DNA from 3 places in the Pantoea sp. Ae19-2 genome. Region 1 is predicted to be linked to each of the others. Evidence: predicted binding sites of a transcription regulator. Region 1 holds the regulator's gene; each other region holds the start of a gene.

What was found. The regulator PhoB, encoded in region 1, activates phosphate uptake and scavenging genes when phosphate is short. The targets are predictions, from matches to a motif close to CTGTCATAAAACTGNCNNAT.
Region 2: the regulator PhoB is predicted to act here: its motif matches at 3,047-3,066, upstream of glpT (glycerol-3-phosphate transporter).
Region 3: the regulator PhoB is predicted to act here: its motif matches at 6,660-6,679, upstream of uvrB (excinuclease ABC subunit UvrB).

Annotation. Positions count from the first base shown of each region.
Region 1 is NZ_JBCHWE010000001.1:2,814,691-2,824,899, reverse strand. It holds gene AAIE03_RS13140 (AAA family ATPase) at 1-2,100, opposite strand, end outside; gene sbcD (exonuclease subunit SbcD) at 2,097-3,293, opposite strand; gene phoB (phosphate response regulator transcription factor PhoB) at 3,491-4,180, shown strand; gene phoR (phosphate regulon sensor histidine kinase PhoR) at 4,195-5,508, shown strand; gene AAIE03_RS13120 (PstS family phosphate ABC transporter substrate-binding protein) at 5,528-6,448, shown strand; gene AAIE03_RS13115 (cobalamin-independent methionine synthase II family protein) at 6,768-7,871, shown strand; gene brnQ (branched-chain amino acid transport system II carrier protein) at 8,262-9,581, shown strand; gene proY (proline-specific permease ProY) at 9,652-10,209, shown strand, end outside.
Region 2 is NZ_JBCHWE010000001.1:3,743,463-3,753,671, forward strand. It holds gene metE (5-methyltetrahydropteroyltriglutamate--homocysteine S-methyltransferase) at 1-224, opposite strand, end outside; gene metR (HTH-type transcriptional regulator MetR) at 363-1,292, shown strand; gene AAIE03_RS17185 (YehS family protein) at 1,365-1,844, shown strand; gene AAIE03_RS17190 (carboxylate/amino acid/amine transporter) at 1,990-2,850, opposite strand; gene glpT (glycerol-3-phosphate transporter) at 3,203-4,543, shown strand; gene yigL (sugar/pyridoxal phosphate phosphatase YigL) at 4,584-5,384, opposite strand; gene pldB (lysophospholipase L2) at 5,439-6,431, opposite strand; gene rhtB (homoserine/homoserine lactone efflux protein) at 6,546-7,169, shown strand; gene rhtC (threonine export protein RhtC) at 7,246-7,869, opposite strand; gene recQ (ATP-dependent DNA helicase RecQ) at 7,882-9,708, opposite strand; gene pldA (phospholipase A) at 9,732-10,209, opposite strand, start outside.
Region 3 is NZ_JBCHWE010000001.1:2,516,898-2,527,106, forward strand. It holds gene AAIE03_RS11625 (DUF1615 domain-containing protein) at 1-269, opposite strand, end outside; gene moaE (molybdopterin synthase catalytic subunit MoaE) at 493-945, opposite strand; gene moaD (molybdopterin synthase sulfur carrier subunit) at 946-1,191, opposite strand; gene moaC (cyclic pyranopterin monophosphate synthase MoaC) at 1,184-1,669, opposite strand; gene moaB (molybdenum cofactor biosynthesis protein B) at 1,672-2,187, opposite strand; gene moaA (GTP 3',8-cyclase MoaA) at 2,202-3,191, opposite strand; molybdenum cofactor riboswitch at 3,178-3,311, opposite strand; gene AAIE03_RS11655 (gluconeogenesis factor YvcK family protein) at 3,512-4,417, shown strand; gene uvrB (excinuclease ABC subunit UvrB) at 4,419-6,440, opposite strand; gene AAIE03_RS11665 (ABC transporter ATP-binding protein) at 7,317-8,039, shown strand; gene bioD (dethiobiotin synthase) at 8,025-8,714, opposite strand; gene bioC (malonyl-ACP O-methyltransferase BioC) at 8,708-9,463, opposite strand; gene bioF (8-amino-7-oxononanoate synthase) at 9,447-10,209, opposite strand, start outside.

The sequences.
Region 1 (10,209 bases):
CTGCAGCCAGTGGTCCAGCGCGTCGGTGTCGTTCAGAGTGAAGATAAGCGCAAGCTCACCGCTCAGTGCCTGCCAGCGCTGGGTCAATGCATCCAGCTGCTGCACTACACTGGCGAGCTCGTCGCGCAGAGACTGCTGCTGGCCCTTAAGGTGTTTTATCTGCTCATTTTTGGCCGTACCGGTTTCGCTCAGTGCTTCCACCTGTTTTTGCAGCACGGCTTTGCGCTGTTGGTTGGCGCTGACTTCGAGCGTGCGGTAGGTTTCAACCGCGGGGTGTTCGCAGGAACCGCACAAAGGGCAGGGTTGCCCGGCCTCCAGCCGCGCCCGGTGTTCTTCCAGATCGGCAATATGGCTTTCAAGCTGGCAAATCTTCTCCACGTCGGTGAGTTGCTGTTTTTCCCGCTTCCATGTTTCCCGCAGCGTCAGTAATTCAGCCTCAGCCTGCTGGCAGGCTTTTTCCAGATCCTGTAACCGTTTTTCATACTGACCGCGCTGCTGATGTAGCGGCTGCCACTGGGCTGCAAGTAACGTCAGCGTCTGACGTGCGTCACGCTGTTGAGTTAACTGCTTTAAGGCCTGACGCAAGGCTTCGGGAGGATGCGCCTTATGGAGCGATGTTAGTGCTTGCTCAGCGTCAGACAAGGTCTGCTGCGTGAGTTGCCCGGCCTGCTTCAATGGCGCAAGCTGTTGTTGCAGCTGTTCGACCTGCTGCTGGCGCTGATGAAGCTGCAACGCCTGTTGCTGAATTTGCTGCGCCGACGCCGCCTGATCGGTTTCATGGCGGGCCAGTTGAGCAAAGCGGTCCTGCCACAGCGGAAGATTTTCGCCCCAAACCGGCATATCCGCCAGCTGTTGCCGACGCGCCTGCTGCTGTGCCAGCGCCTGCTGGAGATCGCTGACCTTATGTTGCTCGGTTTGCATCGCCTGTTCACGCTGCGTACAGCTCGCCTGCTGCTGTGCGGTTTCATGCTGCAGCTGTTGAATTTGCTGCTGCAGGGCCGAGAGCGCCTGATCGAGTGGAATAACCTGTCCGCTCAGTAGCGTTTCCTGCTGGTGCTGTTGCAAACGCACCTGTTCGCGCGCCGCTTCGGTTTCCTGATAACGCTGCTGCAACTGCTGCTGCTCGTGGGCCGTCGCCTGCATCTGCTGGTTTAACTGCTGCTGACGCTGTTGCAGCTCCGCGCGTTCAGTCTGCAGGTTGTCGCGCTGTTGCAGCGCACCGCGCAGTTTTTCTGCCGGTTCACTTCGTGCCAGACGCTGGCGATCGGCCTCTGCCGCCTGACTCGCCGCGTTGGCGGCCTGACGGGCGGCGTTCACCTGTTCAGCATCCGCGCTCAGCTGCTGTGCCAGCTGCAGCCACTGCTGCTGCCGCTGAGCGGTGTCAAACTGACGGCTGAGTTGCTGCTCGGCCTCAGTCAGGGCTGCCTGCTGTTGCTGCAGCCCGGCGCGGGTCGCCTCATCAAGCAGTGCCATGCCGCCTGCCCGACTGCGCATCAGTTCCAGCGCATTTTTGGCTTCTTTATGGCGCTCAAACGCGGCCATGGAAACCAGCCCGTAAATTTCCGTTCCGGTCAGCTCTTCCAGCAGCTCTGCGCGCTCATTCGCTTTGGCGTTAAGAAATGCGGCGAACTGGCCCTGTGACAGCATCATTGAACGGGTAAAACGTTCAAAATCCAGGCCGCTAAGCGTTTCGGTAAGCTTGAGCTTGTCGCCCACTTTGTCTGCAACGATCTGATTATCTGCGCAGCGAGCCAGCTCGACGCGGGGAGCCTGCAGTTTGCCGTCGGCCGTGCCTCGTGCGCGGTTCTGGCTCCAGAATGCCCGCCAGGCCTCACCTTTGATTTCAAACTCGACTTCGGCCAGGCACTCGGCGCAGTCGCGCGTCATCAGCGGGTTGTGGCCCTGAGAAATCGCACCCAGGCGCGGCGTCTGGTGATACAGCGCCAGGCAGATAGCGTCCAGTAAGGTGGTTTTACCGGCACCTGTCGCGCCGGTAATGGCAAACAGACCATTACTGGCGAAAGGTTCGGTGCGAAAATCGATAAACCATTCTCCTTTCAGCGCATTCAGGTTTTTGAATCGCAGCGTGAGGATCTTCATGGGTTCGCCTCCAGGTCGGCCAGCGTCTGCTTAAACAGGGTCGTGACCTGGGCGATCTGCTTGTCATCAAGCTCCTCATTAAGCGCCAGGCGTCGGGCAAAAACCTCTTCGACCTTAAGTTCGCTCAGGGTTTCGTTATCCGTTTGCGCCAGGCTGTGCTGGCGCTGTTCACGACTGCGGCGTAACAGCAGCACTTCCACCGGTAAATCTGCCGTTAGCGCTTCAACCTGGCGCTGCAGATCGCTTAAGTACTCTTGGGTGGTGACTTCTATATCGAGCCAGACCGGCTTCTCTCCGCTGGGAGGGGAAAGGTGAGCGAGCTGCTCACTGATTTGCGCCAGGGAGCCTTTAAGCATCTGCATCGGCTGGAAGGTGGGAACCGGCAGGGTCAGGGTTTCCAGGCCGTGCGGTCTGAAAGTCAGCAGACAGACACTTTTTTCGCTGCCCAGCTCGTCAAAGCTCAGCGGAATAGGGGAGCCGCTGTAGCGAATATGGTCGCTGTTCGCGACGCGCTGAGCGCGATGAATATGTCCAAGGGCGATGTAATCGGCCGGCGGAAACGCCGAGGCAGGAAACGCATCCAGCGTGCCGATGTAGATATCGCGCACGGAGTCACTTTTGCTGACGCCAAGGGCGGTAAGGTGGCCGGTCGCCACGATCGGCAGGGACATGTTCAGCGCCTGTGCCGCCGCAAAGCTGCGCTGATAATGGGCGCTGATGGCCTCCAGCAGGCTGAGCTGTTTATCCCGTCCAGACTGACCGGCCTGGCTGCGCATAATGTCGCGCGGGCGCAGATAGGGAATCGCGCACAGCAGCGCGCCGGGTTCACCCTGACGGGTTGTCAGGATCATGACGTCGTCACTCTCCTGCGGCGTGGCAACGACCCGGGTGTTCAGACAGGCCAGCAGTTCGCGCGATTCATTCAGCGTTGCCACCGAGTCATGATTGCCCGCCAGCACCACCAGTTGACAGCCGCTGGGCTGTAACGCCACCACGAAGCGGTTAAACATTTCACGCGCATAGCTGGGCGGCGTACCGGTATCAAACAGGTCACCCGCCACAATCAGCGCATCGACCTGATGCTGTTCGATCTGTATTAACAGCCAGTCAAGAAAGGCCTGGTGCTCGGCGGCGCGGCTCTTGTTATAGAAGAACTGCCCCAGGTGCCAGTCCGCGGTGTGAATAATGCGCATAAAACTCCCTGCCAAATCGATTTGCCCGGCAATTATACTGGCTCAGTCACTAAAGCCACAAAACATGTCGTCATGTTGTCATAAATGGTTGTTGCAGGCCGGTTTTTATGGCTAACTTTTTCATAAAAGTGTCACAAAACTGACGCATAATGGCGCCGCAAATATCAGTGAAAGCCGTCCTACCTGCAGGAGTAATAATGGCTAAGCGCATTTTAGTTGTGGAAGATGAAGCTCCAATCCGTGAAATGTTATGTTTCGTACTGGAACAAAACGATTATCAGCCGATTGAGGCAGAAGATTATGACAGCGCCGTCAGCAAGCTGATTGAACCCTGGCCTGACCTGATCCTGCTGGACTGGATGTTACCCGGCGGCAGCGGCATACAATTTATTAAACATCTTAAGCGTGAAGCCATGACGCGTGATATACCGGTCATGATGCTCACCGCGCGCGGCGAGGAAGAAGATCGTGTACGCGGACTGGAAGTCGGTGCCGATGACTACATCACCAAACCGTTTTCCCCGAAAGAGCTGATGGCGCGAATTAAAGCCGTTATGCGTCGTATTTCGCCGATGGCGGTAGAAGATGTGATCGAAATGCAGGGCCTGAGCCTGGATCCCTCTTCGCATCGCGTGATGTCAGAAACCACACCGCTGGAAATGGGGCCGACAGAATACAAGCTGCTGCATTTCTTTATGACCCATCCTGAACGTGTTTACAGCCGTGAGCAGTTACTCAATCATGTCTGGGGCACTAACGTCTATGTTGAAGATCGTACGGTTGACGTTCATATTCGTCGTTTACGTAAGGCGCTGGAACTGACCGGCCACGATCGCATGGTACAAACCGTACGCGGAACAGGTTATCGTTTCTCTGCCCGCTTTTAAACGGAGCTTTAACCGTGCTGGAACGCCTCTCCTGGAAGAGATTACTGTCCGAACTGGTGCTGGCGTGTCTGCCTGCGCTGGTGCTCGGCCTGCTGTTCGGCTATTTGCCGTGGCTGCTGTTACTGAGCGTAGTCGGTATTTTACTGTGGCATTTTTACAACCTGATGCGCCTGTCTCACTGGCTGTGGCTGGATCGCACGATGACGCCACCGTCCGGACAGGCCAGTTGGGAACCGCTGTTTTACGGGTTGTATCAAATGCAACTGCGCAACCGGCGGCGGCGGCGCGAATTAGGTAATCTGATTAAGCGGTTTCGCAGCGGCGCGGAGTCGCTGCCGGACGCCGTGATACTTACCACCGAAGAGGGCACTATTTTCTGGTGCAACGGCCTGGCCCAGCAGCACCTGGGGCTGCGCTGGCCAGAAGATAACGGGCAAAATATCCTTAATCTGCTGCGTTATCCTGAATTTTCTCGCTATCTGCGGCAACGTGATTTCGATAAGCCGCTTACGCTGGTGCTGAATAACCAGCACCACATGGAATTCCGTGTGATGCCCTACAGCGAAGGCCAGTGGCTGATGGTGGCTCGCGACGTAACCCAGATGCATCAGCTTGAAGGGGCACGGCGAAACTTCTTTGCCAACGTCAGCCATGAACTGCGCACGCCTTTAACGGTGCTTCAGGGCTATCTGGAAATGATGAATGACTCCGTCATGAATCAGCGCTCACGGGACAAAGCGTTGCACACCATGTCGGAGCAAACCCGGCGAATGGATAGCCTGGTCAAACAGCTCCTGACGCTGTCGCGCATCGAGGCGGCTCCGGCCATTAATCTGAAAGAAAAGGTTGATGTACCGGTTATGCTCAAACTCCTGCAGCATGAAGCTGAAACCCTGAGCGGCGGACGTCACGCCATCCATTTTCATACCGATCCTCACCTGAAAGTGTTTGGCAATGATGAACAATTACGCAGTGCTATCTCCAACCTGGTCTACAACGCGGTGAACCACACGCCCGAGGGGACGCGCATTGATATCAGCTGGCTGCGCAGCAAGCAGGGCGCGGTATTTACAGTCTGTGATAACGGCCCCGGCATTCCACCTGAGCACATCCCGCGCCTGACAGAGCGGTTTTATCGGGTGGATAAAGCGCGTTCACGTGCGACCGGCGGCAGCGGTCTTGGGCTGGCCATCGTGAAGCATGCGCTCAGCCATCACAATGCGCGGCTGGAGATCACCAGCATCCCGCACCAGGAAACCTGTTTTACCTTTACCCTGGCACCACGGTTGATTGTGACTAACGGGATGCAGGAGAATGCGGTTCATTAACTGCTGACGGACCGGAACGATGCGCCTTCTTTTTTTGCTGTTCTTTTCTCTCTTGCCTGCCTTGGTGCAGGCACAGCCTATGATGCTTTCAGGCAATCTCAGCAGCGCAGGCTCGGACACGCTCGGCTATCTGATGACCCTGTGGGGCGATGACTTTAGCCGTCAGTCACCCGGGGTAAATGTGCAGGTTCAGGCATCGGGCTCCTCAACGGCGCCAACCGCGCTGACAGCCGGATCCGTCCAGTTAGGGGCAATGAGCCGTCCCATGCAGGCGGATGAGCGCCAGGCGTTTGAGGCGCGATACGGATATCCTCCGTTGGCCGTGCCGGTAGCGATGGACGCGTTGGTGGTGGTGGTCAACCAGCGCAATCCGCTGACGTCCATCGATCCCCGCCAGCTTGATGCGTTGTTCTCCGTCACGCGTCTGTGTGGCGCAAACGAGGTGCCCGAACGCTGGGGCGATTTGGGTCTGCATCAGGCTGAGTGGCAGCAGCGATCTATCCAGCGCTATGGCCGCAACTCGGCCTCCGGCACATGGGGATTCTTCAAGCAGCAGGCGCTGTGTCAGGGCGATTTCCGCAACGACGTGGCGGAGTTTCCCGGCTCGGCGGCGGTGGTACAGGCGGTCGCCGGGGATCCGCGCAGCATCGGTTATGCCAGCTTCGGTTTTCACCTGAGTGGGGTAAAACTGCTGCCGGTTATCACAAAAAGGGGGGAAGCCGTTGCGCCTGATCCTGAATCCATCCGCAGCGGTCGCTATCCCTGGGCACGTCCGCTCTATCTGTACGTTAATAAAGTGCCAGGTAAGCCCTTGCCGCCGTTGTTAGCCGCCTTTCTGGAACAGGTTCTGTCTAGTGCAGGGCAGCAGCGCGTCATCGAGGCCGGCTATCTGCCGCTGTCTGAAACGCAAATGAACCTGGCGCGCGCCTCCCTCCAGTAAGTTTCCCCGCTCGCCCACAGGCGAAGGGGTTACCGCCTTCGCCCATGTTTTCCCGTTCCTGCCGCATGGCTGGCGGGGACCTGTGCCGCATCAGGGGCATAAATTCCCGCCGATTGCCTCGGTGCAAACCTCAAGGGGAGCACAGTCAGAATCCGGCCTCGCAACATGAAATTATTTCATCTCCAGTGAATATTATTCGTTTGCACATGAGCACATCGCGTGGGAATCTACATCCAGACGTTTAGCCATCTGGAAGGCTAAAATAACATTGTGTAACTATTCCCGCCCGAAATTATCTGGCCGGTGACCAGGAGTGATCATGCAAAGACAAACCGCCCCGTTTCGCGCCGACACCGTTGGCAGCTTTCTTCGTCCCGCCGCTATTAAGCATGCCCGCGAAAAATTTCATGCGGGTGAGATCGGCGCTGATGAACTGCGCGATATTGAAAACGACGCGATTCGGGACGTGGTCGCGAAGCAGCGTGAAAATGGCCTCAAGGTCGTGACCGATGGCGAATTTCGCCGTGGCTGGTGGCATTTTGACTTTTTCTACGGTCTGAAAGGTGTTGAGCATTTTGAAGCCGAGCAGGGCATTCAGTTCAACGGCGTGCAGACGAAAGCGCACGGCGTAAAAATCACCGGCAAACTGGGTTTTGACGGGCATCCGATGCTGGACCATTTTCGTTTCCTGCAGAGCGTAGCAGGCGATGCGGTAGCCAAAATGACGATTCCCAGCCCGAGCGTGCTGCATTTTCGCGGCGGCCGAAAAGTCATCGACGCTGACGTTTACCCCGATCTCGATGTGTACTTTGACGATCTGGCACAGACCTACAAAGAGGCGATCAAAGCCTTTTACGACGCGGGCTGTCGCTACTTACAGCTGGACGATACCGTCTGGGCCTACCTTTGTTCAGACGATCAAAAGCGTGAGATCCGCGAACGTGGCGACGATCCAGACCAGCTGGCCCGCACCTACGCGCGCGTCCTGAATAAGGCGTTAGAAGGGAAACCGGCCGACCTGACCGTGGGCCTGCATGTGTGCCGTGGCAATTTCCGCTCCACCTGGATTTCTGAAGGTGGCTACGAACCGGTGGCCGAGATCCTGTTTGGCTCCGTGAATGTGGATGCGTTTTTCCTTGAATACGACAATCATCGCTCTGGCGGATTCGAACCACTGCGGTTCATCAAGCCCGGCCATCAGCAGGCGGTGCTTGGCTTAATTACCACGAAGGTGGGTGAACTGGAAGATGCCGAACAGGTGAAAGCGCGCCTGCAGGAAGCGACCCAGTACATCAGCCTCGATCAGATTTGCCTCAGTCCGCAGTGTGGTTTTGCCTCGACGGAAGAGGGCAACAGCCTGAGCGAAGCAGAGCAGTGGCAGAAGATTCGACTGGTCGTGAACGTCGCGAATCAGGTCTGGTGATAGCGGAATGTGTGCAACGTGGCGCAATAAATGCGCCACTTGTGCATACAAACCCGCCTTTATGCTGATATTTACCATCGCTTGTTTATTTTTAAAGCACATCATCTGATGCCGTTGCAGAGAATATTGATGTGATCCTCTAATATTGATTTAAATTGCGAAATAACCCTCTGGTTTTCCGATCCCGTATTGCCTTTCTTCGCTATAAACGTTTTACTTACCGCCGTTGTCGATTTATCCCTCTGTGAACAGAAAAAAAGCAGCTTAAATCACCTGCGCTAAACCAGACGCTGCGCATAATGCGCTGTCATCATCTGGTCGGTCGTTGTATTAACGCAGCGAGGGGGCAACGCAAACTTATCTTTCATCGCAACATCAGTGACAGGCCGTATGACACATCGTTTAACCGTTAAAGACATTCTCGCGCTGGGCTTCATGACGTTTGCCCTGTTTGTTGGTGCGGGTAACATCATCTTTCCTCCCATGGTGGGTATTCAGTCAGGCGAACATGTCTGGGTGGCCGCTATTGGTTTTCTGCTTACCGCAGTCGGTCTGCCCGTTATCACCGTGATCGCGCTTGCGCGCGTCGGCGGCGGGATTGATGCCCTGAGCACGCCCATCGGCAAAGTTGCGGGTGTGGTTCTGGCCACGGTCTGCTATCTGGCGGTAGGGCCGCTTTTTGCCACGCCGCGTACCGCCACGGTCTCATTTGAGGTGGGCATTGCTCCGCTTACCGGCGATGGCGAACTGCCGCTGTTTATCTACAGCCTGATTTACTTTGTGCTGGTGATGGTGATTTCCCTCTATCCGGGGAAATTGCTGGATACGGTCGGCCATTTTCTGGCACCGCTAAAAATTGCAGCCCTGACGCTGCTGGGCGTCGCGGCTCTGCTGTGGCCGGCGGGAGGAACGATTCCTGCGACGGCGGACTATCAGCGCGCCGCATTTTCCAGTGGTTTTGTTAACGGCTATCTCACTATGGATACGCTGGGCGCAATGGTCTTCGGCATTGTCATCGTCAACGCAGCACGTTCGCGCGGGATTGATAATGCGGCGCTGTTAACCCGTTACACGGTTTTAGCCGGGGTTATCGCCGGCATTGGTTTGACCCTGGTTTACCTTAGTCTGTTTAAACTGGGTGCAGGCAGTGGTGCATTAGTGGATCAGAATGCCAACGGTGCGGCAATTCTCCATGCTTACGTTCAGCAGACCTTTGGTGACATGGGCAGCTTCTTCCTTGCCGCCCTGATTTTTATTGCCTGTATGGTGACCGCGGTAGGCCTGACCTGTGCCTGCGCAGAGTTTTTCGCACAGTATTTGCCCTTGTCTTACAAAACGCTGGTCTTTGTACTGGGCCTGTTCTCGATGGTGGTATCGAACCTGGGGCTGAGCCATCTGATTCAGATTTCGATTCCGGTGCTGACGGCTATTTATCCGCCTTGTATCGTGCTGGTCGTGCTGAGTTTTACGCTGAACTGGTGGAATAAAAGCAGCCGTATTATCGCGCCGACTATGCTGGTCAGCCTGCTCTTTGGTATCCTTGACGCCATCAAAACCACCGGGTTTACAGCAGCGTTACCCGCATTGAGTCAGCATCTGCCGTTAGCCGACCAGGGCCTTGCCTGGTTGCCGCCATCACTGGTGATGTTGCTGATTGTGGCGCTGGTCGATCGGTTAAAAGGGGCTGAACAGGTGTCGGTTCACTCGTAACGGCTAAGATTGATTCTTCTTTAACCACGGGCTTGCCCGTGGTTTTTTCATTTCACAGGTACAGGTTGTTATGCAAGAAACCAACAAGCTCAAACGCGGACTGAGCACGCGCCACATCCGTTTTATGGCGCTGGGATCGGCGATCGGCACCGGGCTGTTCTACGGCTCGGCGGACGCCATCAAAATGGCGGGCCCCAGCGTGCTGCTGGCCTATATTATTGGCGGTGCGGTGGCGTACATCATCATGCGCGCGCTGGGGGAGATGTCGGTCAATAACCCTCAGGCCAGCTCTTTTTCCCGCTATGCGCAGGATTATCTCGGGCCAATGGCGGGTTACATCACCGGCTGGACCTACTGCTTTGAAATTCTGATCGTGGCCATTGCCGATGTCACCGCGTTCGGGATCTATATGGGCGTCTGGTTTCCGGAGGTGCCACACTGGATCTGGGTGCTGAGCGTGGTGCTGATCATCGGCGCGGTCAATCTGATGAGCGTGAAGGTGTTTGGTGAGGTGGAGTTCTGGTTCTCTTTCTTTAAGGTCGCGACCATTATTGTGATGATTCTGGCCGGGTTTGGCATGATCGTCTGGGGGATTGGCAACGGCGGCCAACCGACCGGTATCCATAAC
Region 2 (10,209 bases), 930 kb from region 1:
AGGCTGGTCGTCAGAATATGATCGTACCAGGCAAAATCGCCCACCGGCACTTTATCGACGCCGGCCGCTTTTTGTTGTTGCCAGTGGCGCGCACGCAGTTCGCGACCCACCGCCTGTAATTCTTCCTGCGTGCTGTTGCCAGCCCAGTAGCTTTCAAGTGCTTTTTTCAGCTCGCGACGCAGACCAATACGTGGAAAACCGAGAGTATGATTTAAGATAGTCATTCACTATTCTCCAGAAAGTCTTCGGCTTTGGCGGGTCGCCAATGATGTTTAGCCGTCCAGATGTTTACACCGCTATATTCTGCGGGTACTGTATGTCGCTCAAGCGCAAATTATTCAGCTTCGATGTGAAGGACTCTCATGATCGAATTCAAACACCTCCGGACGCTTCAGGCTCTGCAGAATACGGGCTCGCTGGCTGCTGCTGCGGCTCAGCTTCATCAGACACAGTCGGCGTTATCACATCAGTTCAGCGATCTGGAACAGCGGCTGGGATTTCGTTTGTTTGTTCGTAAAAGTCAGCCACTGCGTTTTACCCCGCAGGGCGAAATTTTATTGCAGCTGGCAGAGCAGATACTGCCGCAAATTCAGCAGGCGCTTCAGGCCTGCCACGAACCGCATCAGACCACGCTGCGCGTCGCGATCGAATGCCACAGTTGCATTCAGTGGCTGACACCGGCTTTAGATAAGTTTCGTCAGAGCTGGCCCCAGGTGATGATGGATTTTAAATCGGGCGTAACCTTTGATCCGCAGCCCGCGCTGCAGCAGGGCGAACTGGATATTGTATTGACGTCGGATATCCTGCCGCGCTCAGGCTTGTTCTATTCACCTATGTTTGATTTCGAAGTCCGCCTGGTGCTGGCGCCAGATCACCCTCTGGCGCAGGTTGAACACATTTCACCTGAAGACCTGGCGGATGAAGTGCTAATGATTTATCCGGTACAGCGCCAGCGCCTGGATATCTGGCGCCACTTTCTGCAACCTGCGGGGATCAGTCCGGCGCTCAAGAATGTCGATAACACGCTGCTGATGATTCAAATGGTCTCGGCGCGCATGGGGATTGCTGCGCTGCCGCACTGGGTCGTCGAAAGTTTTGAAAAACAGGGCCTGGTGATCACCAAAACGCTGGGCGAAGGGTTATGGAGTCGTCTTTACGCCGCTGTGCGCGACGGTGAACAGCGCCAGCCGGTACTGGAAGCGTTTATGCGTTTTGCCCGTCAGCATGCCTGCGAGCATCTGCCCTTTGTCAGGGACGCCGCGCATCCTGCGAAGGTTTTATCGCGTGAGTGACAAAGCTGCGCGATAGCAGGCAAAATCCCCTATAATGCGCAGCCTGTCGATTTACCATGAGAAGATCTCACCATGACTAACAACGATATTCTGCGCAGCGTGCGCTATATGCTCGATCTGAACGATGCCAAAATGGTGGCGATTTTTGCGCTGGCTGAATGTGAAGTGGCTCAGGCGGACATCACCAGTTGGCTGAAGAAAGATGAGGATGCGGCGTTTCGACCCTGCCCCGATGTGGTGATGGGATATTTTCTTAACGGTTTAATTTTTCATCGCCGCGGAAAAAGTGAAGACGCGCCTGCGCCCTCCATCGAGCGCAAGATGAACAACAATATCTTTATGAAAAAGCTGCGCATCGCGTTTGATTTGAAAACTACCGACATTCCTGACGTGCTGAAAAAAGCCAACTTTACGGTCTCTCAGGCTGAGATTGGCGCAATCTTCCGCAAACCGGATCATAAAAACTACCGCGAGTGCGGTGACCAGATCCTGCGTAATTTTCTTAAAGGGCTGACGATGATTCATCGCCCCGCCACAGGTAAACCCGCTTAATCAGAAACGCCCTGACCGGAAGCAGCTCGCCTGTCATGCGGTCTGCTTCCGGTCAGGCTCAGGGGCGTTCACAGCCTGTTTCCAGCCCAGATGCCCTGCATTCCTCTCCCGCTACGGTTTACTCGCTGGCAAGGCCCGCCCCGGACTATCTTGCGCTGTTGCCTACCACCCAGCGCTTATGGACCCACAGCGACGCCATAATCACGATGGCTCCTGCGATAAAGCTTGGCCAGTGCGGTTTTTGCTGCCATATCGCCAGGTTCACCAATAAGCCGGCCGGAACGTGCATGTTATTCATAATGCCCAACGTGCCGGCATCGACCTGCGTCGCGCCGTAGTTCCACATAAAGTAGCCCAGCCCCGAAGCCGCGACGCCCAGCCAGACCAGAATGCCCCATTGCAGCGTCGTGGTAGGCAATTTATGGGGATTGCCCCAGGCTGCCCAGGCAACGATCGCAATCAGAACCGCGCCCAGATAAAACCATGAAAACGCCGTATGTTGCGGCATTGGACGGGTTTCCTGCAAACGTTTGTAGCCCACCATCCCCGCCGCGAAGCAGATATTCGCCAACTGGACCAGCAGCAGACCAAACCAGAAGTTATCGCTGACTTTGTCATAACGAATGATTGCCGCGCCAGCAACGGCCAGCAGCGCACTGAAAATGTAGCCCACGCGCAGGGGCCTTCGGCTTATCAGGTCGTAGATTAAGGTGACATACAGCGGCGTCATTACGGTGAACAGCAGGAATTCTGACACGCTCAGATACAGATAGGCTTCAAAACTCAGCAAATACATAATGCCCAGCTGCAACATCCCTACCAGCATATAGAGCAAGAGCGTCGAAGGCCGATAGCCGCGCCAGCGCAGGAACGGCAGAAACACAATGGCGGCCAGCGCCAGGCGCATCAGCACTGAAAACCAGCTGTCCACTTGCCCGGCAAGGTATTCACCGATCAGGCTAAAGGAGAATGCCCACAGAATGGTAGTAACAATCAATAAAAGCACGGTAACAACCCCGAAATAAACAGAGCGTCAGTGTAAACAATGTCCTGAATCAGAGCTGCATTATCTGGTTGACATCTGGTTATTTACCAGGCGATCAGGCAACGATCCCTCACCCCGACTTTTATCCGCTCAGGAGAGCATGCCTGAGGTTAAAAATGGGCGAAAAAGCGCATCTGCCTGGCATTTTCGCGCCTTACTGTAATAAAACTGTAACAAATTTGTCATTCATCACAGTAACCCAGTCCGCCTCTGTCTATTCTCTGCGCGAAATGGTGCATTGCGAGCACCCTTTTTTCTTTCGACCCAACCTGCTGGGGAATCAAAACCATAATGCGCCCGGAGGGCCACCCTAATGTTAAGTATTTTTAAACCTGCACCACACCAGCCTCAGGTGGCAGAGGATCGTATCGATCCACTCTACCGCCGCCTGCGTTGGCAAATCTTTATCGGTATTTTCTTTGGCTATGCGGCTTACTACCTCGTCAGAAAGAATTTTGCCCTGGCCATGCCTTATCTGGTTGAACAGGGTTTCTCACGAGGCGATCTGGGGTTTGCGCTTTCCGGTATCTCCATCGCTTACGGCTTTTCCAAGTTTATTATGGGCTCGGTGTCCGACCGCTCTAATCCACGGGTCTTTTTACCCGCAGGATTGATCCTGGCCGCTTTCGTGATGCTGTTCATGGGGTTTGTTCCCTGGGCAACCTCCAGCATCATGGTGATGTTTGTGCTGTTGTTTATTTGTGGCTGGTTTCAGGGAATGGGCTGGCCACCCTGCGGACGCACTATGGTGCACTGGTGGTCGCAAAAGGAACGCGGCGGCATTGTCTCGGTGTGGAACTGTGCGCATAACGTCGGCGGCGGCATTCCTCCCCTGCTGTTTCTGCTGGGAATGGCCTGGTTTAACGACTGGAAGGCGGCCCTTTATATGCCGGCCTTTGGCGCCATTGTCATTGCCATCCTGGCCTTTGCCCTGATGCGGGATACGCCGCAGTCCTGCGGTCTGCCGCCCATCGAGGCCTACAAAAACGATTATCCGGCTGACTACAACGAAAGCCATGAAGAAGAGTTCACGGCGAAACAAATCTTCATGAAGTATGTTCTGCCGAATAAATTACTTTGGTATATCGCCCTGGCAAACGTGTTTGTTTATCTGCTGCGTTACGGCATTCTGGACTGGTCACCGACTTACCTCAAAGAGGTGAAACACTTCACGCTGGATAAGTCGTCCTGGGCTTACTTCTTCTATGAGTATGCGGGGATCCCTGGCACGCTACTGTGCGGCTGGATGTCCGATAAGGTGTTTCGCGGAAACCGTGGCGCGACGGGCGTGTTCTTTATGACGCTGGTGACCATCGCAACGGTGGTTTACTGGTTAAATCCGCCGGGTCATCCCGGTGTGGACATGGCCTGTATGATTATTATTGGCTTCCTGATCTACGGGCCGGTGATGCTGATAGGACTCCACGCGCTGGAGCTGGCGCCGAAAAAAGCCGCCGGGACGGCCGCGGGCTTTACCGGGCTGTTCGGTTATCTGGGAGGATCGGTTGCAGCCAGCGCCATTGTGGGTTACACGGTGGACTATTTTGGCTGGGATGGCGGATTTTTAGTCATGATTGTGGGCTGTGTGCTGGCAGTGATCTTGTTGCTGCTCACTATGGTCAGCGAGCATAAACACAAGCAAAAACTGGCCTAGCCGTCAGAAGGCCGGTTAACCGGCCTTCTGCTCAGGCGCACTACGATAAATACAACTTTCTGAGCGTCGCCGGCACGGCATCCTCAACATTGCTGCCAATCACTTCCAGCTCTGGCAGGGTATCTTTCAGGCGCTGGTGCGCATTAGCCATAATGCAGCCCTTGCCCGCCATACTCAGCATTTCGACGTCGTTCATACCATCACCAAAGGCAATACAGTCTTTCAGCGTAAAGCCTAACTGTTTTGCCACAGATTCGAGCGCGTGGCCTTTTGAGACGCCGCCCGCCATCACTTCCAGACAGGTGGGCAGTGAAAAACTGACGTTGACCCTGTCTCCCCAACGCGCTTCAATCGCCAGCTCCATTGGAATAAGGTGTTCAGGCTCTTCGCAGGTGAAAAAGACTTTGCTGATGCCGTCAGTGGGCAATATGCCCGGTTCATAAACCTGATAATGAAAATCAGATTCGCGAAAATAATCTTTCTCTGCCGGACTGCAACGGCTGACAAACCACTCATCGTCACGATAAACATGGGTCAGCACTTCCGGATGATGGTACTGCAGGCCGAACAGGTCCTGGGCGATATCCCAATCCAGGTTATGGCTAAAAATCAGTTCGCCGGCTGGATTATGCACACGGGCACCGTTTGACGTAATCATATACGCCGGAATCCCCAGCTTGTCGCGCATTTGTCCAACATCAATGTGATGGCGGCCCGTGGCGAAAATAAAGTGAATGCCTTTTGCCACCAGCTGCTGCAACGTTTCTCGGGCATCAGGCGTGAGGCGGTGTTCGGGAGAGAGCAGTGTGCCGTCCAGGTCGGACACAACAATGTGGTACATGAAAACCTCGGGTATCTGTGTCGGTTGGCCGTAGCCGGTAATGTAAACGGATAACTAGTGATGCGATAAAAAGAAATCGACGATCCCATTCAATGCTTCGGCGCGCATGCTGTCTTTTTCAAACAGAATCTCGTGGCGTGCACCTTTAATAACCTGGGGCTTATCGCCCTCACAGGGATGACCGGCTGCCGCCATGGCGGCGCAAAACAGATCTTGTGAGCGGTTATCCACCACGCTGTCTTCGCTTGCCTGTAGCAGCAGTAGCGGCGTCGTTATTTTATCAACCTGACTGAATATGTTGCGTCCGGCATGAATGCCTTCCCGTACCCAGTGATAGGTGGGACCGCCAACACGAATCGCCGGGTCGTCCGCATAAAAACGCAGGCTGCGACGATAACGTTCATGACTGTGCGTCAGACGGTTAATGCCAAAGGGATGAGCCCGCCAGCGCCCCGTGCCTAATGCATAGCCATCGCGAACGGCAGGTCGTTTCTCTGCCCAGTCGAGGATCTTATGCGCCAGAAAAGAGGGTAACGGCAGCGCGATGCCAAACATCGGCGCAACCAGAGCCGCAGCGTGAAACGCGCCAGGCTGACGCGCCAGGAACAGGGCCAGAATTGCGCCCCCCATTGAATGCGCCAACGCATAACGTTGTTGATAATGACGGCTCACAATCTCTTTCAGATAGAGCGTTTCAAGGTCATCGACATAGTGGGAAAACTCCACCACATGTCCAAGATGCGAATCATCCAGCAGCCGATCGGATCGCCCCTGACCACGGTGATCGAGCACGATCACATCGAACCCACAGTGAAACAGATCGTAGGCCAGCTCGGGATATTTAACGTAGCTCTCAATGCGCCCGGGAACGATTACAATCACGCGCTTGTGTTGCGGTGAAATGAACCGAACGTAACGTAAGGTCAGATTTTCAACACCGGTAAATTCACACTCTTCACGGCTGTGCCAGAAATCAAGCAGTGGGCCGGTCGCGAAGGCAGCGAAGGCCTTTTCGCGTTGCAGCCAGCTTGCTCTGTGTTGCTTCATCCGCCCTCCTGATTGCCGGAAAAAAAGAGTCTGAACGGCCGCATGATGTCCATAGCCCTGCGCAGCATTCTGGCGTATTGTGTCACACTTCAGACGTGACAGGGAGTACAACCCATGACCATCGAATGGTGGCTGACTTATCTTCTTACCACCACAATTCTTAGCCTTTCACCCGGCTCTGGTGCCATTAACACCATGAGCACGGGCATCAGCCACGGTTATCGTGGTGCGGTCGCGTCTATTTCAGGCCTGCAGGTTGGTCTTGCCCTGCATATCGCCCTGGTGGGGATCGGTCTTGGGGCGCTTTTTTCCCAGTCGCTGCTGGCGTTTGAGATTTTAAAGTGGGCCGGCGCAGGCTATCTGGTCTGGTTGGGCATCCAACAGTGGCGCACTGCGGGCGCGATTGACCTCAACGCTATGTCGAAAGCCATGCCGCGTCGTCGCCTGTTCAAGCGGGCAGTAATGGTGAACCTGACGAATCCCAAAAGCATTGTGTTTCTGGCGGCGCTGTTTCCCCAGTTTATCCTGCCTCACCAGCCGCTGATGCTGCAGTATCTGGTGCTGGGCGTCACAACCGTTCTGGTGGATATCATCGTCATGATTGGCTATGCCACATTAGCCACGCGCATTGCAGGATGGATCAAAGGGCCCAGGCAGATGAAGCTAATGAACCGCATTTTCGGCGGCTTATTCATCGCGATTGGGGGACTGCTGGCCAGCGCCAGACGTATCGCCTGACCCGGCGGAGGCTGCCGCACGACAGTGACGCTGTCGGCGGCTTGCCGTAACGACTGACGTGTCCGGTAACCGGCTATCAGCGCGACAGGATCAGATGAATGCCAAAACCGGCAAACAGCACGCCCGCAACACCGTCTACCCACTTCGCAGCACGTTGATACTTATCCCGCATCCACGGCAGGGCAAAAACAGCCGCGACCAGAGAAAACCAGGCGAAGGTTTCAACGCTTATCAGGACGAACAGCCCCCAGCGTTCCAGCCCCCCCACATCGTTACCGATAAACAAGGAAAAGACGCTACCAAAGTAGATAACCGCTTTGGGATTCGACAGGTTGGTCAGCAGACCTTTAATAAAGCTCATGCCTTTCCTGGGCAGTTCGACGACAGGTTCCTGCTGCACGGGCTGTTTGTGGCGCTGACGGGCTGAGCCAATTAACTGCCAACCCATCCATAGTAGATAGAGTCCGCCACCGACCATGATGATTTGGTGTAGCCAGGCCATCTTTTGCAAAATCAGATGCAGGCCCATCAACGCTACCGCGGCCCAGATCATGACCGCCAGGGTAATGCCCAGAACGCCCAACATCGCTTCTTTGCGCGAACGGCTGGCGGCGGTTTGCGAGACAAAAAAGAAATCCGGGCCGGGACTCATCAGGGCAACAAGATGGACCAGGGCAATCGTGCCGAACAAAATCAACATGGTAACTCCTCTTTACTCTTCATCGAGATGTTCTTTAATCATCAGCAAAAACGGCTTACCGAAACGTTCCAGTTTGCGGTGCCCCACGCCGTTCACGCTGAGCATTTCTGAGGCGCTCACCGGCATCTGCTCTGCCATCTCCAGCAAGGTTGCATCGTTAAACACAACGTAGGGCGGAATATTCTCTTCGTCGGCTATCGCTTTACGCAGTTTACGCAGCTTGGCAAACAGCTTGCGGTCGTAGTTGCCGCCATACACTTTGGCCGACCCGCTGCTTTTCGGTCTGGCGGTAATCAGTCTTGGCACCGCCAGCATCAGCGGAACTTCACCGCGCAATACCGGTCGGGCCGCTTCAGTTAGCTGCAGCGCAGAATGCATGGCGATGTTTTGCGTCACCAGCCCCAGATGAATCAGCTGACGCAGGACGCTGACCCAATGCTCGTGGCTGTTTTCTTTACCCAGCCCATAAACGGGCAGCTTGTCGTGTCCCTGTTCGCGGATGCGATGATTATTGGCACCGCGCAATACTTCAACAATGTAGCCCATACCAAAGCGCTGGCCGACGCGATAAATACTGGAGAGTGCCTTTTGGGCTTCCACCAGGCCGTCATAGCGCTTTGGCGGATCGAGGCAAATATCGCAGTTCCCGCAGGGCTGCTGACGTCCTTCACCAAAGTAGTTCAGCAGCACCAAACGACGGCAGGTCTGCGCTTCGGCAAAAGCATTCATCGCATTCAGCTTGTGACGTTCAATATCCTGTAGCGGGCCAGGCTGCTTCTCTTCCAGGCATTTGCGCAGCCAGGCCATATCAGCAGGATCGTAGAGCATCATGGCTTCTGCCGGCAGGCCATCACGTCCGGCACGTCCTGTTTCCTGATAATAGGATTCAATGTTGCGTGGAATATCAAAGTGCACCACAAAACGCACGTTCGGCTTGTTGATGCCCATCCCAAATGCCACGGTCGCCACCACGATTTGCAAATCGTCGCGCTGAAACGCTTCCTGTACGCGGGCGCGCTGGGCGCTGTCGATTCCGGCATGATATGCCCCAACGCTTAACCCCCGGCTTTGCAGACGTGCGGCGGTATCCTCAACTTTTGCCCGGCTGTTACAGTAAATAATGCCGCATTTACCGCGCTGATCCTGTACGTAACGTAGCAACTGCTCAGTGGGTTTAAATTTTTCCACCAGCGTGTAACGAATATTGGGGCGGTCAAAACTGCTGATTTGAATCAGCGGATCCTGCATATGCAGCAGGTTAATGATATCAAGACGGGTCGTTTCGTCAGCGGTCGCTGTCAGCGCCATGACGGGCAGATCGGGAAAGCGCTGGCGCATCTGTCCCAGCGCGCCATATTCCGGTCGGAAATCATGCCCCCATTGGGAAATACAGTGCGCCTCATCAACGGCCAGCATACAGGGCTGCCAGTGCGCCAGACTGTCAAGAAAGTTGTCCATCATCAGACGTTCTGGCGCGATATAGAGCAGCTTAACGCGCCCGTTGCGGCAATCGGCCATGACAACCTGCTGCTGCTCGCGCGTCATGGTCGAGTTCAGGCAGGCCGCGGCCACGCCGTTTGCCAGGAGCTGATCCACCTGATCTTTCATCAGGGAGATGAGTGGCGACACCACCAGTGTCAGCCCCTCGCGCACCAGCGCCGGAATCTGATAGCAGAGTGATTTACCGCCGCCGGTCGGCATCACCACCAGGCAATCCCGCCCGCTCAGCGCTTCATTTATGATTGTCTGCTGACCGGGACGAAACTGCTGGTAGCCGAAGGTATCCTGCAATACCTGCTGCGCCAACGCTTCCTGATTAAGAACTGCCGAGGTTGCCACTGTATTCCTGACTTAATGGTTGGTTAGAACAAATCGTTAAGGGTCACACCTACGCCTAAACGAGTCTGACGGTGGTTATAGTCAATGAGAGATTCACCATAGCCGCTAAACAGCTGGGTGTAAAAACGCACGTGCTGGGTGATGGGATAACTCCAGCCCAGCGTAGCGCCGCCGTAACCGCTATTCCAGTTATAGTTGCCTTCCACGCTGAAAATGCTGTCACCCATCGCATAGCCCACTTTCGCCCGATAGTAGCCCATGTATTTTGTAATATCCGGGTTATCGTCCGTGCTGGCGCTCTCAGAAATACGGAACCAGGGTTTGATCTCTGCGAGGAAATTACCGTTTTGCGCCATCAGGCGGGTATAAACACGGTTCCAGCTGCGTGACGTGGGATCGCTACGGCCATTGGACTGATGATTCACGCCCACTTCAACATCACGTAGCGTCCAGCCGGCAAACGAATAATCGGTCGCCCAGCCCAGGAAAATCTGCGGCTCA
Region 3 (10,209 bases), 300 kb from region 1:
GCGTCAAAACCCGACTCCTGTCCCGCTACGGCAATGACCGCGCACAGGTTGCTGTCGCTGGCCTCAAGCCCCTGGGTGCGGAATGAGGTATAGATATCCTCCGCCCAGCCTGATTTGTTACTGACGTTGGCAGGCAGCAGGCGTTGGATCTGCGCTTTGACATCCTCAGGCTGCTTTGCAGGCGCTTCCGGCGTTTTTTTACTGCTACAGCCCGCCAGGATCAGCACGGCAAGCAGCGTCAGGCGTTTGGGTAAAGAAGTGAATGACATACCTGTCCTCTGAGGGGAAAAAGAGTAGCTTAACACTGCCCCGCTTCGCAGAGCAGGGTGGATTATCTGAACTCAGGTTATCGCTTTTCGCGCAACTGGCGGAAAAGGGATCTGTGATGTCAACGCGCTGGACGGTAACGTGATGCCGTTGCAACGCGACGAGGGCGGCGGCGAGCACGCGTAGGGAAAGATCCGGTTTGCCCCCGCAGCGCAACGCTCGCCCCTAATCCCAGCGCTGAGCGGCCTCATGATCGCTGTTGCGCGCATCCACCCAGCGGTCGCCCTGTTCGGTGGTTTCACGTTTCCAGAACGGAGCGCGGGTTTTCAGGTAGTCCATAATAAACTCCGCGGCGGCAAACGCGCTGCTGCGGTGTGCGCTGGTGACGCCAACAAACACAATTTCATCGCCGGGGAAGAGTTCACCAATGCGGTGAATCACGGAAACCCGCTGCAGCGGCCAGCGCTGGCGTGCGTCATCAATGATTTCCTGCAGCGCCTTTTCCGTCATGCCGGGATAATGCTCCAGCGTCAGGGCCGCCACATCATCTCCCAGATTATGATTGCGCACTTTGCCGGTAAAGGTCACCACAGCGCCGTCTTCTGGACATCCTGCCAGCCACTGGTACTCCTGAGCCATATCAAAGGCAGCCGGGCCCACCCGAATTTGCGTGTCCATTTATCCTCCCGTCACCGGCGGAAAAAAGGCCACTTCATCCCCGTCCTGCAGGGGATGATGCAGTGCGGTGAGCGTGTGGTTAACCGCAGCCAGTAAACGTTCGCTGTCCAGCGCCAGCGCCCAGCGTTCGCCCCGCTGCGCCAGAGCAGCCCGCAGCGCCGCCACATCGGGGTAATCCGAAGCCAGGGTGAGCGAATCGGTGCCCACCAGTTCCCGCACCTGAGCAAAAAACAGCACCTTAATCATGGGCAACCGCCTGAAAATCGCCGCTTTTGCCGCCGCTTTTGTGCAGCAGGCGCAGTTGGTCGATGACAATGTCTTTTTGTACCGCCTTGCACATGTCATAGATGGTCAGCGCGGCTACGGAGGCCGCCGTCAGGGCTTCCATTTCTACCCCGGTTTTCCCGGTGAGCCGACACAGTGACGTAATGCGCACCCGGTTCCACGCTGGCTCAGCCACCAGCGCGACTTCCACTTTGCTCAGCATCAGCGGATGGCAAAGGGGGATCAGCTCCCACGTGCGTTTTGCCGCCTGAATACCGGCGATGCGCGCCGTCGCGAACACGTCACCTTTGTGGTGACTGCCCTCAATAATCATCTGTAAGGTTTCCGGCTTCATCAGCACCAGCACTTCAGCCTGTGCCTCGCGCACGGTGTCGTTTTTAGCGGAAACATCCACCATATGGGCTTCGCCAGCGGCGTTAATGTGGGTAAGTTGTGACATGCTCAAAGCTTCTTTAAATGAGTAACAAAGTTGCAGGGACGCGTACGGGCATCCAGTTGATCGGCGATGATGCGCTCCCAGGCGCTGGTACAGGCCGATGTCGAGCCGGGAACCGCGAAAATTAACGTCTGGTTTGCCAGACCGGCGACCGCGCGGGACTGTAACGTCGAACCGCCAATGTCTTCATAGGAAATCATGCGAAACAGCTCGCCAAAGCCTTCGATTTCCCGATCGAACAGCGGCAGGAGCGCCTCAGGGGTGCTGTTTTTCAGGTTAAAGCCGGTGCCGCCGTTGACGATGACCACCTGAACGTCTTCACTGGCAATCCAGCGTGAGACAATAGCCCGAATGCGGTAAAGATTGTCGGGCACGATGGCGTGGTCGATGACGCTGTGTCCGGCTTCGGCCGCGGCCTCACGCAGATAATCCCCGGACGTATCATTACTGGCATCACGGCTGTCTGAGACCGTCAGCGTGGCAAGCTGTAACGGTTGAAACTCGCTGGCTGGTTTACCCATATTTGCTCCTGCAATTAACCGCCAATGTAAGAAAGATTCTGTGTGATACCGGTATTACCCTGCAACAGGAAATGCGTCTGTTTCTTCTGGCCCAGGCTGCTGGCAATGCGCGCCTGCAATTCATCTTGCTGATCGTCGGACGCCAGTAAATCACGCAGCGGAATGCCGCCATCGCCAAACAGACACAGGTGCAGGTTACCCTGAGCGGAAACCCGCAGGCGGTTACAGCTGGCGCAAAAATCTTTGGAATACGGCATGATCAGCCCGATTTCACCCACGTAATCCGGATGATAAAACACCTGCGCCGGGCCATCGCTGCGGCCGCTGATACGGCGCTGCCAGCCCTGCGCGAGAAGTCGATCGCGGATCACCTCGCCCGACACGTGCTGCTCGCGAAACAGCGCACCGCCCTCACCGGTTTCCATCAGCTCAATAAAACGCAGTTGAATGGGGCGCGTACGGATCCAGTCAAGAAAGGTCGTGAGGTTGTGGCTGTTGACGTCGCGCATCAGCACGCTGTTCACTTTGACCTGGCTGAAGCCGGCCTCAAAGGCCGCATCAATCCCGGCCATCACCTGGTGGAATTTATCCTGACCGGTTATGGCATGAAACTGGCGTGCATCAAGGCTGTCCACGCTGACGTTCAGGGCGGTGAGTCCGGCATCGCGCCACTGCTTAACGTCACGCGCCAGCCGGTAACCATTGGTGGTGACGGCGATATGGCGGATAGCCGCGTTTTCTCTGACCGCCGCAATGATGTCGGTAAAATCGCGACGTAATGAAGGTTCACCGCCGGTCAGGCGCACTTTCTCCGTGCCCGCCGCCGCGAAGGCGCGCGTGACCCGACGAATTTCATCCAGCGAGAGAAAACTTTTATTGCGGATACCGTTTGGCTGATAGCCATCGGGCAGGCAATAGGTACAACGGAAGTTGCATACATCCGTGACCGACAGGCGCAAATAGTAAAATTTGCGCGCAAATGCATCAGTAAATTGTGACACCAGAACACCTTTCCAATTCGGGAGATGCAGTCATTTCTTCCTGCACCCTGGCAGCGCGTAGGCTACGGCCTGAATCCCCTATCCACCGACGTAGGCATTCAGGCTTGAGTGTACGTTAACCGGCTGGTCAACGCGGTATACAGATGGTAGCGCGATTAGTGGTGATGCGCCATCCACGGCTTTTACTCTGTGTGCTGCATAACGTTAACTTTCACCGTATTTCGCTCACAGGATAAGTTAAAATACCCGGTAAGCATTGACGTAAATTACCCCCGTCTGCATCAACCGGGCCGCTGGCCGGCGCAGACGTGAAAAGGAGAAGTATGAATCGAACACTGGCGGACCTGGATCGCGTGGTGGCCTTAGGTGGCGGACACGGATTAGGACGCGTGATGTCGGCCCTGTCCCCTCTGGGTTCACGCCTCACAGGCATTGTGACCACGACAGACAACGGTGGCTCCACGGGCCGCATTCGTCGCGCAGAAGGTGGCATCGCCTGGGGCGACCTGCGTAACTGTATTAACCAGCTGATCACGGAGCCGAGCGTGGCCTCCGCCATGTTCGAATATCGCTTTACCGGCAACGGTGAACTGGCCGGACACAATCTGGGTAACCTGATACTGAAAGCGCTGGATCACCTTAGCGTGCGGCCGCTGGAAGTGGTCAACATCATCAGAAACCTGTTGAAAGTTGACGCCTTTTTAATCCCCATGTCAGAGCATCCGGTTGATTTAGTTGCAACCGATAGCGAGGGCAACGCGGTGTATGGGGAAACCGCTATCGACGCCATGCAGCTTCCACCGCAGGAACTGATGCTGCATCCTGCCGTGCAGCCCACCCGCGAGGCGCTCGATGCCGTTGCAGAAGCCGATCTGATTCTGATTGGACCGGGCAGCTTTTACACCAGCCTGATGCCCATTCTGCTCATGAAAGAGATGGCGCAGGCATTACGCCGGACGCCCGCTAACATGGTGTTTATCGGCAACCTGGGCCGCGAGTTGAGTCCTGCGGCGGCAACGCTTACCGTGGCCGACAAACTGGCGATGATGGAGCACTACATTGGCAAGCGGGTGATCGACGCGATCGTAGTTGGCCCGTCCACGGACGTCAGCCGGGTGGAAAACCGCCTGATTATTCGTGAACCGCTGGAGGCCGCCGATATCAAGTACCGCCACGACCGCCAACTGCTGCGCGCCGCGCTGGAGCACGCCGTTCAGGGATTTAACTGAATCAGGACACCGCAATAAACAATGTGCGCAATTCCTGCAGCTGATCGCGCAGGCCAGCCGCCTGTTCGAACTCCAGGTTTTGCGCATGTTGCTGCATCTGCCCTTCCAGCTCGTGGATCTTTTTCTGCAACGCCTGGGGGGACAACGCCAGGTAATCGGCGTCTGCCTCAGCGGCATTGCGCTTAGCGGGCTTGGCTTTACCACGCGTTTTCACCACGTTATTGCCCAGTTCCAGAATATCGGTGATTTTCTTGTTCAGGCCCTGAGGCACGATGCCGTTTTCTTCGTTATGCCGCTGCTGCTTCTCACGGCGGCGTTCCGTTTCTTCAATCGCTCTGGCCATTGAAGGCGTGATCTTGTCGCCATACAGAATCGCTTTACCGTTAATATTACGTGCCGCACGGCCAATGGTCTGAATCAGCGAACGCTCCGAACGCAGGAAGCCCTCTTTGTCCGCATCCAGAATGGCCACCAGCGATACCTCAGGCATGTCCAGCCCTTCTCGCAACAGGTTGATCCCAACCAGTACGTCAAATTTGCCCAGACGCAGGTCACGAATGATTTCCATCCTTTCCACCGTGTCGATATCCGAGTGCAGATAGCGCACCTTTTCACCGTGCTCTTCAAGGTACTCTGTCAGATCTTCCGCCATGCGTTTAGTCAGGACGGTCACCAGGACGCGCTCGTTGATCGTAACGCGCTGGCGGATCTCAGACAGTAAATCATCAACCTGCGTCGCCACGGGGCGGACCTCAAGAATCGGATCCAGCAGGCCGGTTGGACGCACCACCTGATCGATGACCTCGTCGCCGGATTTCTCCAGCTCATATTTGCCCGGCGTTGCCGACACATAGATCGTCTGAGGGGCCAGCGCTTCAAACTCTTCGAACTTCATCGGACGGTTATCAAGCGCCGAAGGCAGTCGGAAACCGTACTCTACCAACGTCTCTTTACGTGCACGGTCGCCACGGTACATGCCGCCAATTTGGGGAATCGTGACGTGGGACTCATCCACCACCAGCAGGCCATCTGCGGGGAGATAGTCAAACAGCGTAGGCGGCGCCTCTCCCGGCCCACGGCCCGACAGGTAACGCGAGTAGTTTTCGATGCCGGAGCAGTAGCCCAGCTCGCCCATCATCTCCAGATCAAACTGGGTGCGCTGAGTGATGCGCTGCTCTTCCAGCAGTTTGTTGTTTTCCAGCAGGGTTTTACGCCGGTCGGCCAACTCAACCTTGATGTCTTCCATGGCCTGCAGAATGCGCTCACGCGGCGTAACATAGTGCGTTTTCGGATAGATGGTAAAACGCGGTACAACCGATTCAACCTGCCCGGTGAGCGGATCAAACAGGGACAGGCGCTCGACCTCTTCGTCAAATAACTCCACCCGCAGTGCCATATCATCGGACTCTGCCGGAAAAATATCGATGACCTCGCCACGCACCCGGAAGGTGCCGCGCTGAAACGCCTGGTCGTTGCGCGTGTACTGCAGCTCTGACAAGCGACGCAGAATGCTGCGCTGGTCGATGATCATACCGCGCGTCAGGTGCAGCATCATTTTCAGATAAAGATCGGGATCGCCCAGACCGTAAATGGCCGACACCGAGGCAACGACGATAACATCACGCCGCTCCAGTAATGCTTTAGTGGCGGAAAGACGCATTTGCTCGATGTGTTCGTTAACCGAGGCGTCTTTTTCGATAAAGGTGTCAGAGCTTGGGACATAGGCTTCAGGCTGGTAGTAATCGTAATAGGAGACAAAAAACTCCACCGCGTTGTCCGGGAAAAACTCCTTCATCTCACCATACAGCTGGGCCGCCAGCGTTTTGTTCGGTGCCAGCACCATGGTGGGCCGGTTAAGATCGGCGATCACGTTAGCCACGGTAAAGGTTTTACCCGATCCGGTAACGCCTAATAGCGTCTGGTGCGCCAGGCCATCTTCCAGTCCGGCTTCAAGACGACGGATCGCCTCTGGCTGATCGCCGGAAGGCTTGAAAGCGGAGTTCAGTTTAAAATCTTTACTCATGAATGCGGTTCCTGCAGATGAAAGACGGCGGGCAGCCCATTATTTTACTCTGCTATGGCGATTTTGCCAGAAAAAAATACTGGATATAATAACAGTATTGATGCACAGTAACGGCAACCACTTTACGCTTGACTCTTTGACATTATCGCGCGCGCTAACCGGATTCTGTTGCGCAAGGTTATCCCCAAGCCCGATATTGATTTAACATTTGTCAAGCATGTGTCATAAAATTGCAGTTTGATGAATCGGCCCCAATCCGGCAGGCTTGTTTTTTGCTAAGTCACTGAATTAATGTCGTTACTTTAAAAAGCCCAGATTCTCATCATCGGGTTACCAGGCCCCGTATTTCCTCGCTTCCAACCTGTTTTCATTACCTAATGCACAAGGTTATCCACAGGAATAGTGGATAACTAATGACAGCCCTTTGCACATCGGCTGTGTATAATTTTTTTCACTCCCCTTTGGGCGATAAAAAAATATTTTTTTTCGCTTATTTTCTGACGCTAACGGGTAGTGATTTAGCTATCAGCGCAATCCGTGCCTTGATCGGCGACAAGTGCGTCTCACTTTTCTTTTTTTTATTGCCCCATTAACGAGCAGGTGCACTTCCCGGCTTCATGAACCTGCACCAACGCTGTACCGCGTAAGCGTCCTGACGTGGAATTGTTAACTTTTATTTATCTTTAAACAGGGTGATTTTCACTGGTTAGCCCCGACTCCACTCACCGTTGAGACTCTGGCCTGGTAATTGCATGCTCTCTCATCTGAGTGTTACAGGCAGTAGCCGCGTGAAATGCGCCGCTATCTCATTAGAGCGATTTACCAGAAATGAACGGCGAAAGCATTCAGGTTAATTATCTGGAAGGAGCGCGTCAGATGCTAAGTTTACGGTCGGTGAATCAGTTTTACGGTAAAAATCATATTCTCTGGAATGTGGATCTTGATCTGCCTCCCGGCACCTGCACCGGCATACTGGGACGCCCCGGTATGGGAAAAACCACGCTGGTGAACTGCATTATGGGCAAGCTACCGATTAACAGCGGGACGATCAGCTGGCAGCAGGATGGCTCACCGCCGGAAGACCTGCTCTCGCAGCCTGCTGAGCTGCGGGCCCGACAGGGGATCGGGTTTGTTCCGCAGGGGCGCCACATTTTTACTCAGATGAGCGTTGAGGATAATTTACTCATTGCCCTACTGGCAGGCGCACAGGCGAATGACGGTTATCGGGCGATCCCGGAAATGATCTTTGATCTGTTACCCGCCCTCTATTCGCTGCGTCAGCAGCGCAGCGGCGACCTGCCGGTCTATCAGCAGCAGCAGTTGGCTCTGGCCCGTGCGCTGGTGCTGCAGCCCCGCCTGTTGATTCTGGATGAGCCCGCCGACGGCATGGCGCCCTGGCTGGAAGAAGAGATGGGGAATCTGATTCGTCGCCTTAATCGTGACTACGGCCTGACGATTCTGCTGCTTGAACAGCGCGTCTCGCTGATTCGCCGCGTGGCTGACAACTTTCTCCTGCTGCATCGCGGGCGCAATGTGGCACAGGGCAACGTCGCCCAGCTGGATGACGCGACCCTGGAGAAGTGGTTAACGGTGGCCTGATCGATCCGGCAGCGTCAGATAATGTCCACAGTTTGCCTGCTGGTCTTCCTGGGTTAGCCAGGGGATCACGCCCAGGCAAGGTGCAGGAAGCCGCTGCGTTAAGGCCGCCAGGTAGGCCTGATAACGCTGGCCGGGTGGCTGTACCGTATTGGCGATCCAGCCCGCCAGGTGCAGGCCGCGTGCGCGAATCGCATCGGCAGTCAGCATGGCATGATTGATACATCCCAGCTTGACGCCCACCACCAAAATGACCGGTAGCTGCTCCTCCTCAACCCAGTCTGCATAGGTTTGCGTCTCAGAAAGCGGCGTGTACCAGCCGCCCGCACCTTCCACCAAAATCCATTCTGCCAGCGGCTCAAGTTCCCGCAGCCCCGCCGACAGCGTGGCAAACTCAATCGGTCTGCCCTCATCCGCGCTGGCGATATGAGGTGAAGTCGGCTCCATAAACGCCAGTGGATTGACCTGTTCGTAGCGCAGCGGGACGTTGCTGTAACGCTGTAAGGTCAGCGCATCACTGTTGCGCACGCCTGCTGCGGTGAGCTCGCAGCCTGAGGCCACAGGTTTATAGCCCGCGCTGCGGTAGCCTGCGGCGGTGGCAGCCTGCAGCAGCGCCGCACTGGCAACCGTTTTACCGACTTCGGTGTCGGTACCGGTAACAAACCAGCGATTCAACATTGTGTCACTCCAAACATAAGATGGTAACTGAGGCGGAAACCCTGCTCATCCCGCGGCCAGTGGGCTTCGAGCTGAGCAAGACGCTGGCGCGTTAATACGCAGCCAGACCGTCCGGTATGCAGATGCGTTGCCCCGATGCCCTTCAGGGAGCGCATTGCACTCAGCGCATCGGGAAAATGCAGGGTAAGGGTTTGCGCATGGCAGCGCAGACGCTGTGTTTCACAGGCGGCAGCAATCTCCTGTGCAGGCAAAAAGCGGTTCGCATGGAGACGGCCATCCACCTGTGACCAGGCCTGATGCACTTCTTGCAGGGAGCCCGCGCTCAGGGTGGAAAACAGCAGACAGCCGCCGGGCCTGAGTACCCGGTTAAACTGCATCAGCGCCGCCTGAAGATTCTCGCTCCACTGCACCACCAGATTGCTCCATACGAGGTCAACAGACTGGTCTGCCAGTGGCAGAGCATCAATATCGCCGGCCAGATAGTGATGCGCGGCCCCGTTTTGCCGGGCCTGTTGCAGCATCTGCGGGGAAAGATCCAGCGCCGTGACCTCTTTACCCCGATCGCGCCATATCCGGCTGTACCAGCCGGTTCCGCATCCGGCATCCAGCAGTTGCAAACCGCTGTGCGCTGGCACCTGCGCCAGTAGCGCGTCCCCGCTCAGCCGCTGGAGTTCAGCATAGTGATCATACTGAGATGCGGCGCGGCCAAATGCCCGTGCAACCGCGCCTTTATCAACCTGCAGCGTCATACAGCGCCTCCAGCAGGGCATCAATATCCTCTGGCTCATGGACGGCGGTAAGCGTGATGCGCAGACGGGCCGTGCCCGGCGGCACGGTCGGCGGACGGATCGCACTGACCCAGCAGCCCGCCCTGGCCAGGCGCGCAGACAGCGCCAGCGCCTCGCCGTTATCCCCGACGATTAATGGCTGAATGGCGCTGGACGACGCCATAAGTTGCCAGGGCAACGAGGCCGCGCCGTGCCGGAAATGGGCGACATTACGCGCGAGACGTTGACGGCGGTCATCACCCGCCTGCACCTGTTTCAGCGACGCTAACAGCGCACTGGCCTGGGCTGGCGGCATCGCCGTGGAGTAAATCAGATGACGGGAAAATTGCACAAAGTAATCGGCGGTCGCCTCATCACACAACAGCGCGGCCCCGCTTACGCCAAAGGCTTTGCCAAAGGTCACCACCAGCAGGTCGGGTTTCATGCCCTGTGCCCAACAGCTGCCACGTCCCTGCTCGCCCGTCACCCCTATGCCGTGCGCATCATCGACCAGCAAACAGGCACCGGCATGTTTCGCCCGGTCGGCGATCGCCTGAAGGGGCGCGCTGTCGCCGTCCATACTGAAAACCCCTTCGGTTACCACCAGCGTTTGCCCTTCGCAGGGCGCATCGAGGCGCTTAGCCAGACTGAGAGGATCGTTATGGGTAAAGCGGCGCAGCTGAGCAGGGCTTTGGCTGGCGGCCTCCAGCAGCGAAGCATGCGTCAGT